2 regions of the Diaphorobacter sp. JS3051 genome follow, and region 2 is predicted to be linked to the other one. Evidence: predicted binding sites of a transcription regulator. Region 2 holds the regulator's gene; the other holds the start of a gene.
What was found. The regulator HrcA, encoded in region 2, represses chaperone genes, less so after heat shock. The targets are predictions, from matches to a motif close to TTAGCACTCNNNNNNNNNGAGTGCTAA.
Positions count from the first base shown of each region.

Region 1 (3,876 bases), 210 kb from region 2:
CTCATTGCCGGCGCGCTCGGGTTCACCGGCGTGGCCGCTGGCTCGGCCGCCATCGCCAAGGTGCTGTTCGTGGTGTTCCTGGTATTGGCCGTGCTGTTCGTGGTGCTCGCGCTGCTGGGTATCGGGGCCGCGCGCAAAGCCATCAAATAGCGGTGCCGGCCGGATGCGGCCCCGCAGTTGCCTACACTGCAGGCCCTGCACGCTCGCATCCGCGCCATGACCCGCACCGTCCACCTGCTCGCCATTGATCCTCAGAACGACTTCTGCGATCTGCCCGCCGCGTGGCACTCGCGCGATCCCCATAGCGGCGCGGTAACCGCCCCGGCGCTGCCCGTTCCCGGCGCGCATGCGGACATGCAGCGCCTGGCAGCGTTCATCCGCGCGCAGGGGGCAGGTATCGACCACATCACTGTCACCCTCGACTCGCACCAGCGGTACGACGTGGCGCACCCTGCCTACTGGCAGCGCAGCGACGGGGGCGCGGTGGCGCCCTTCACCGCCATCACCGCTGCGCAGGTCCGCGCGGGTGCGTTTGCGCCGCGTGACCCTGCCGCGCTGGCGCGCACACTGGACTACCTGGACACGTTGGAAACCCAGGGCCGTTACACCCTCATGGTCTGGCCCGTGCATTGCGAAATCGGCAGCTGGGGCCATGGCGTGCATACCGACGTGCTGGCCGCGTGCAGCGACTGGCAGGCGCATCGCGTGCGCGCCGTGCAGTCCGTCTTCAAGGGCATGAGCCCCTGGACCGAGCACTACAGCGCCGTGCAGGCCGAAGTACCCGACGCGGCCGACCCGCACACCACCCTGAACACCCAGCTGCTGGACCAATTGGCCAGCGCAGACCTGCTGCTCATCGCAGGCGAGGCCAGCAGCCACTGCGTGCGCGCCACCACCGAGCACATCATCCAGCACCTGGCCCGCCTGCACCCCGGGTGGAGCCCGCGGCGCCTGGTGCTGCTTACCGATTGCATGAGCCCCGTGGCCGGCTTCGAGGCGCAGCATGAGGCCTTCCTGGAGGCGATGCACGCCCAGGGTGCACGGCTGGCGACTTCAAGCGAAATTTGCCTCTAGCGCTTATCCATCAAGCGCGAGCAGCTCACTTTTTTGAGAACACACGAATCGCCGCATGTACGACACCGCCATCCTCATCGGCCGCTTCGAGCCCGTCCACACCGGCCATCTCGCCCTGCTGCGCGAAGCGCTGGTGCAGGCGCGGCAGGTCATCGTCATCGTCGGCTCGGCCTTCCAGGCGCGCACACCCAAGAACCCGTTCACCTGGCACGAACGCGAAGCCATGCTGCGCGGTGCTCTGCCCGAGGGCGACCGCACGCGCCTCACCGTGCTGCCGGTGCGCGACTACTACAACGAGGCGGTGTGGGTGGAAGCCGTGCGCAACGCGGTGGCGCGCCACAGCCCGCCGCAGGCGCGCGTGGGGCTGGTCGGCCATTTCAAGGACGCCACGAGCAGCTACCTCAGCGCCTTTCCGGGCTGGGAATTGATACGCATGGAGCGCCAGGGCCGCATCGACGCGACCGCCATCCGCGACGCCTACTTCGGCGCCACACCCGCCACCGTGGCCCACGCGCTGCAGCCGCTGGCGCCCATGCTGCCGCCCGCCACGCAAGCGCTGTTGGAGCAATTCGCCCACACGCCGCACTTCGCCACACTGCAGCAGGAATGGCAGATGCTGCGCGGTTACCGCGCCGCCTGGGCAACGGCGCCCTACCCGCCCGTGTTCGTGACCGTGGACGCAGTACTGCGCTGCCAGGACCACGTGCTGCTCATCCGCCGCGCCCACGCACCAGGGCGTGGCCTGCTGGCGGTGCCCGGCGGCTTCATCGAACAACGCGAGACGCTGTGGCAGTCCTGCCTGCGTGAACTGGCAGAGGAAACGAATTGCGCCCTGCCCGAGGCCACGCTGCGCGCGGCGCTGCGCAGCGTGACGGTGTTCGACCACCCCGACCGCAGCCAACGCGGCCGCACCATCACCCACGCGCACTACTTCGACCTGCAGGACGCGCCGCTGCCCCCGGTGCAGGCGGCTGACGACGCGGCGCATGCCGAGTGGGTGGCCATCGACCGGCTCGCGGGCATGGAAGAAGCGTTCTTTGAAGACCACTTTCACATGCTGGACCACTTCTTGCGCCTCACAGTCCACTGAGGCGGACGGAGAAGTGCGGCTGCCCTCCGCACTTCCGCACCTTGATCGCAGGCCCTGCCGACACTGCGGCCTTGAAACTGTCACGAATGCCTCTATCATTAGCACTCGAAACAGACGAGTGCTAACAACACCGCTGTGTCAGTTCCCTGCGTCCGCGTTGCGGGCGCGTTGTTTGATGTCGCAATCCTTTTTGTTATCAGGAGAGATGCAATGAATCTTCGCCCCCTGCACGATCGCGTGATCGTCAAACGTATCGAAAGCGAAACCACGACCGCCTCGGGCATCGTGATCCCCGACAACGCTGCGGAAAAGCCCGATCAAGGCGAAGTGCTGGCCGTTGGCCCTGGCAAGAAGAACGACAAGGGCGAGCTGATCGCCCTGAACGTGAAGGTCGGCGACCGCGTGCTGTTCGGCAAATACAGCGGCCAGACCGTGAAGGTCAATGGCGACGAGCTGCTGGTGATGAAGGAAGACGACCTGTTCGCGGTCGTCGAGAAGTAATCCCTTCTGGTCAACTCATTTTTCATAGCTGCCTGCGCTTGATAGACCAGCGTTGGCAGCCCATTTGATTCAAATTTGTAGGAGCCAAAAATGGCAGCAAAAGACGTAGTGTTCGGCGGCGAAGCCCGCGCCCGCATGGTTGAAGGCGTGAACATCCTGGCCAACGCGGTCAAGGTGACCCTGGGCCCCAAGGGCCGCAACGTGGTACTGGAGCGCTCGTTCGGCGCCCCCACGGTGACCAAGGACGGCGTGTCCGTGGCCAAGGAAATCGAACTGAAAGACAAGTTGCAGAACATGGGCGCGCAGCTCGTGAAGGAAGTGGCTTCCAAGACCAACGACATCGCTGGTGACGGCACCACCACCGCCACCGTGCTGGCCCAGGCCATCGTGCGCGAAGGCTCCAAGTACGTGGCCGCCGGCCTGAACCCCATGGACCTCAAGCGCGGCATCGACAAGGCCGTGGTGGCCCTGGTGGAAGAGTTGAAGAAGGCCTCCAAGGCCACGACCACCTCCAAGGAAATCGCCCAGGTGGGTTCGATCTCCGCCAACTCCGACGAGTCCGTGGGCAAGATCATTGCTGACGCCATGGACAAGGTGGGCAAGGAAGGCGTGATCACCGTGGAAGACGGCAAGAGCCTGGAAAACGAGCTGGAAGTCGTGGAAGGCATGCAGTTCGACCGCGGCTACCTGTCGCCCTACTTCATCAACAACCCCGAGAAGCAGTCCGCGATCCTGGACAACCCCTTCGTGCTGCTGTTCGACAAGAAGATCAGCAACATCCGTGACCTGCTGCCCACGCTGGAGCAAGTGGCCAAGGCTGGCCGTCCTCTGCTGATCATTGCTGAAGATGTCGAAGGCGAAGCCCTGGCAACTTTGGTGGTGAACACCATCCGCGGCATCCTGAAGGTCGTGGCCGTGAAGGCGCCCGGCTTCGGCGACCGCCGCAAGGCCATGCTGGAAGACATCGCCATCCTGACGGGCGGCAAGGTGATCGCCGAGGAAGTGGGCCTGACGCTGGAGAAGGTGACGCTGGCCGACCTGGGCCAGGCCAAGCGCATCGAAGTGGGCAAGGAAAACACCACCATCATCGACGGTGCTGGTGCCGCTGCCGACATCGAAGCCCGCGTGAAGCAGATCCGCATCCAGATCGAGGAAGCCACCAGCGACTACGACCGTGAGAAGCTGCAAGAGCGCGTGGCCAAGCTGGCCGG
Region 1 covers NZ_CP065406.1:1,983,618-1,987,493, forward strand. The annotation lists gene I3K84_RS09495 (DUF1328 domain-containing protein) at 1-150, shown strand, start outside; gene I3K84_RS09500 (cysteine hydrolase) at 217-1,074, shown strand; gene I3K84_RS09505 (bifunctional nicotinamide-nucleotide adenylyltransferase/Nudix hydroxylase) at 1,130-2,164, shown strand; gene I3K84_RS09510 (co-chaperone GroES) at 2,375-2,665, shown strand; gene groL (chaperonin GroEL) at 2,756-3,876, shown strand, end outside.
Region 1: a site for HrcA is predicted at 2,263-2,289, ahead of I3K84_RS09510 (co-chaperone GroES). Genes of this name have one in related genera too.

Region 2 (3,876 bases):
GCCCGCCTGGGCGATGCAGGAGGTCAGCACCTCATTCATGGTGCGAAACGACGGGTCCACATGCTCGTAGTCCTGCAGCAGGTGCTGTGCCTGCGCCAGGGCCCGCAGCGCGCCGCCTGCGTCTTCGTCCTCCAGCACAGTCAGGGCGGCCTGGGCGTTGTCCAGCAGCGACTGGGCGTTGGACAGTCGCGCATGCTCGGCATTGAGCTCCTCCCATTCGCCATCGCGCGGCGCCAGCTTGTCCACTTCGCCGATCTGCCACTGCAGGCGCTCGCGTTCCTGTTGCAGCGTGTCTTGGGCAGCGCGGGCGTGGGTCAGCGCCTGCTGCGCGTCGCGCCAACTCGTCCACAGCGCGGCCAAGGGTTGCACCTGCACGCCGGCATAGGCGTCCAGCAGGCCGCGCACGGCGTCGGGCCGCGTCAGGCGCTGCCAGGCGTGCTGCCCATGAATGTCCAGCAGATGCTCGCCCACGGCACGCATCTGCGCTGCCGTGGCGGGGATGCCGTTGATCCAGGCGCGGCTCTTGCCTTGCACATCGACGGTGCGGCGCAGCAGCAGCGTGTCGTCGCGCGGAAAACCCGCCTCGTCCAGCCAGGCTGCCAGCGCGACGGTGCCACCGTCGAATTCGGCGCAGACGTCGGTGCGCTGCGCGCCTTCGCGGATCACACCGGAGTCGGCACGCGCGCCCAGCACCAGTTGCAACGCGTCGATCAGGATGGACTTGCCGGCACCGGTTTCACCGGTGAGCACGGTGAAGCCGGCATGCAGGTCCAGCTCGAGCGATCGCACGATCACGAAATCGCTCAGGGCGATCCGCCTCAGGGCCATGGTCAGGAACCTCCCTCGTACCAGCCCAGCTTCTTGCGCAGGGTGGCAAAGTAACTCCAGCCGCGCGGGTGCAGAAAGCACACCCGGTGCGCGGAACGGCGCACCAGTATGCGGTCGCCATGTTGCAGCGATGCGAGCGACTGCATGTCGAAGTTGGCGCTGATGTCGCGCCCGCCGGCCACCTCAATGGCCACCTCGGTCGCGTCGGAAAGCACGATCGGCCGGTTGGACAGGGTGTGCGGCGCGATCGGCACCAGCACCCAGCCGGGGATCGATGGGTGCAGCATCGGGCCGCCTGCAGACAGGGCATACGCCGTGGAGCCGGTGGGCGACGCGACGATCAGGCCGTCGGCGCGCTGGTTGGAAACGAATACGCCGTCCACCTCCACGCGCAGCTCCACCATGCCGGAGGTGGAGCCGCGGTTGACCACCACGTCGTTGAGGGCCAGCGCCTCGAACACGCACTCGCCACCGCGCATCACGCAGGCCTGCATCAACGGGCGCACGTCTTCTTCGTAGTCTCCGTGCAGGATGGGCGTGAGCGCGTCCTGGTAGCCCTCCAGCGGAATGTCGGTAATGAAGCCCAGCCGCCCCTGGTTGATGCCCACCAGCGGCGTGCCGTAGCCGGCCAGCCGCCTGCCCACGCCCAGCATGGTGCCGTCGCCGCCTACGACCAGGCACAGGTCGCATTGCCGGCCGATCCCCTCCACATCCAGCGTGTGGTATTGCGTGAGGCCCGTGTGGGCGGCGGTTTCGGCCTCCAGCGTCAACTCGCAGTCCTGCTGGGTGACGAACTGGGCAATGCTCTCGATGATCTGCCGTGCGCTGTCGGACGCTGAAACGGCGCCAGGCCCCGGGTATTTGCCTATGACTGCAACGCGGCGGAAGATGGGCTTCATGCAGAAATTACATCATTAAAATGATTCAATGCTTGATGACCGCTCCAAGTTGTTACTCAAGGCCTTGGTGGAACGCTACATAGCCGAGGGGCAGCCAGTCGGCTCCAGAACCTTGTCGCGGGCATCAGGGCTTGAATTGTCGCCCGCCACCATACGCAATGTGATGGCAGACCTGGAGGACCTGGGGCTTATTGCCAGCCCCCACACCTCCGCGGGCCGTGTGCCCACCGCCAAGGGCTATCGCCTGTTCGTCGACACCATGCTCACCGTGCAGCAGGAGCAGTTGCCGACAGTCCAGCTCATGCCCGAGCAGCCGCAGAAGGTGATCGCCAACGCCGCCCACCTGTTGTCGAGCCTGTCGCAGTTCGTGGGTGTGGTGATGGCGCCGCGGCGCGCCTCGGTGTTTCGCCACATTGAATTCCTGCGGCTGTCCGAGAAGCGTTTTTTGGTGATCATCGTCTCGCCCGACGGTGATGTGCAGAACCGCGTGACCTTTACCGAGGTCGATTACTCCCAGTCGCAACTGGTGGAGGCCGCCAACTTCCTCAACGCCAACTACGCGGGCCTCACCATGGAGCAGGTGCGCGAGCGCCTGAAGCTGGAGGTGGACAAGCTGCGCGGAGAAATCGCGGCGCTGATGCAGGCCGCGGTGAGCGTGGGCTCGGAGGCCATGTCCGGGTCGCAGGACGAGGTGGTGTTCTCGGGCGAGCGCAACCTGCTGTCCGTGAGCGATTTTTCCAGCGACATGAGCCACTTGCGCCGTGCGTTCGACCTGTTCGAGCAAAAGACCCAGATTCTGCGCCTGCTGGACATTTCCAGCCGGGCAGAAGGGGTGCGCATCTTCATTGGTGGAGAGAGCCAGGTGGTGCCATTTGAAGAGCTGTCCGTGGTGAGTGCACCCTATGAGGTCGACGGTCAGGTGGTGGGCACCCTGGGCGTGATCGGCCCCACGCGCATGTCCTATGACCGCATGATCCAGATCGTGGACATCACCTCCAAGCTGGTCTCCAACGCCCTGAGTCACCGGAAGTAGCCCCTACAATACGCGCCGCTGCGCCGCCTACGAGGCAGGGCAGTGCACCCTGGGACGTTAGCTCAGTTGGTTAGAGCAGAGGACTCATAATCAAGAGGCCAGAGCGATTAACCGTCATTTTTTTCGGACTGGTTGCTTGATTCCAACACTTTGAAATCAAGCACTTACAGCGGTCTGGCGATTTCGCCGGATTGCTACCGAGGAAGTTGGCGGGTAGGCGCTTGCTACGTTCTTGCTACTGAGGGAGAAATGGCGTTTTTCGGCGGCCTTTGGGGTCGCTGAAAACGCGGAGAGTTGAAGTTGTTTTATGAATGGGCCGTTAGCTCAGTTGGTTAGAGCAGAGGACTCATCGAAATGGTGACCTTGCCGTGAAAGCGGCAATGGAAAAACCGGGTGAACTCAGGGAAACCGTCAGCCAGTCAATGGCCCGGCAATCCTGAGCCAAGCTCGCCGAAGGCAGGTCGAAGGACCGGTAGGCGAGAAGGTGCAGAGACTAGGGTGTGAGGAGCCAATCCGATAAGCACCCCAAGAGCGCCCGGCACCCTAACGCGCGAAGCAGTTCGCGGCGAGGGTGGTGAGATAGTCCAGGGAATGAGGAAACTCATGCAAACCTGAATCCTTTGGTCGTTGGTTCAAGTCCAACACGGCCTACCATTCATAAGACAATTGGACCCATGCCCCGCACGCCTTCAAGCCCCGCAGACCGCCCCAAGTGGCTGCGCTTCGAGGCGGGTGATGAAGAGTCGCACGAGCTGTTTGCACCCGGCGCCAACTGGCGCAAGCAGGACCAGTATCCGGCGCTCAAGCCGCTGGACAGCTACACGCGCGACGACTACCTGCGACTGGCCTGGGAACTGTTGCGGCGCATGCCTCGTTACCGCAGGCAACATCGCAAGCTCGGTCAGCTGGGCATCAAGTCACCCAGCTTCTTCAAGTCGAGTCCCAAGCATTTCTACACCAGCGACAGCCCTCCGGCTTTTCCGGGCTGGGCAACATGCCCGCTGCGTGGTCATCAGTGCGAACCGCCCATTGCAGGTCAGGACGAGACCTTCGGCTCCTATATCGCGGTGCAGGAGAAAGCGGGGCAGCCATGGTTCGTGATGAACCGATACCGCT
Region 2 covers NZ_CP065406.1:1,776,369-1,780,244, reverse strand. The annotation lists gene recN (DNA repair protein RecN) at 1-828, opposite strand, end outside; gene I3K84_RS08520 (NAD kinase) at 831-1,727, opposite strand; gene hrcA (heat-inducible transcriptional repressor HrcA) at 1,756-2,760, shown strand; gene I3K84_RS08510 (hypothetical protein) at 3,435-3,876, shown strand, end outside.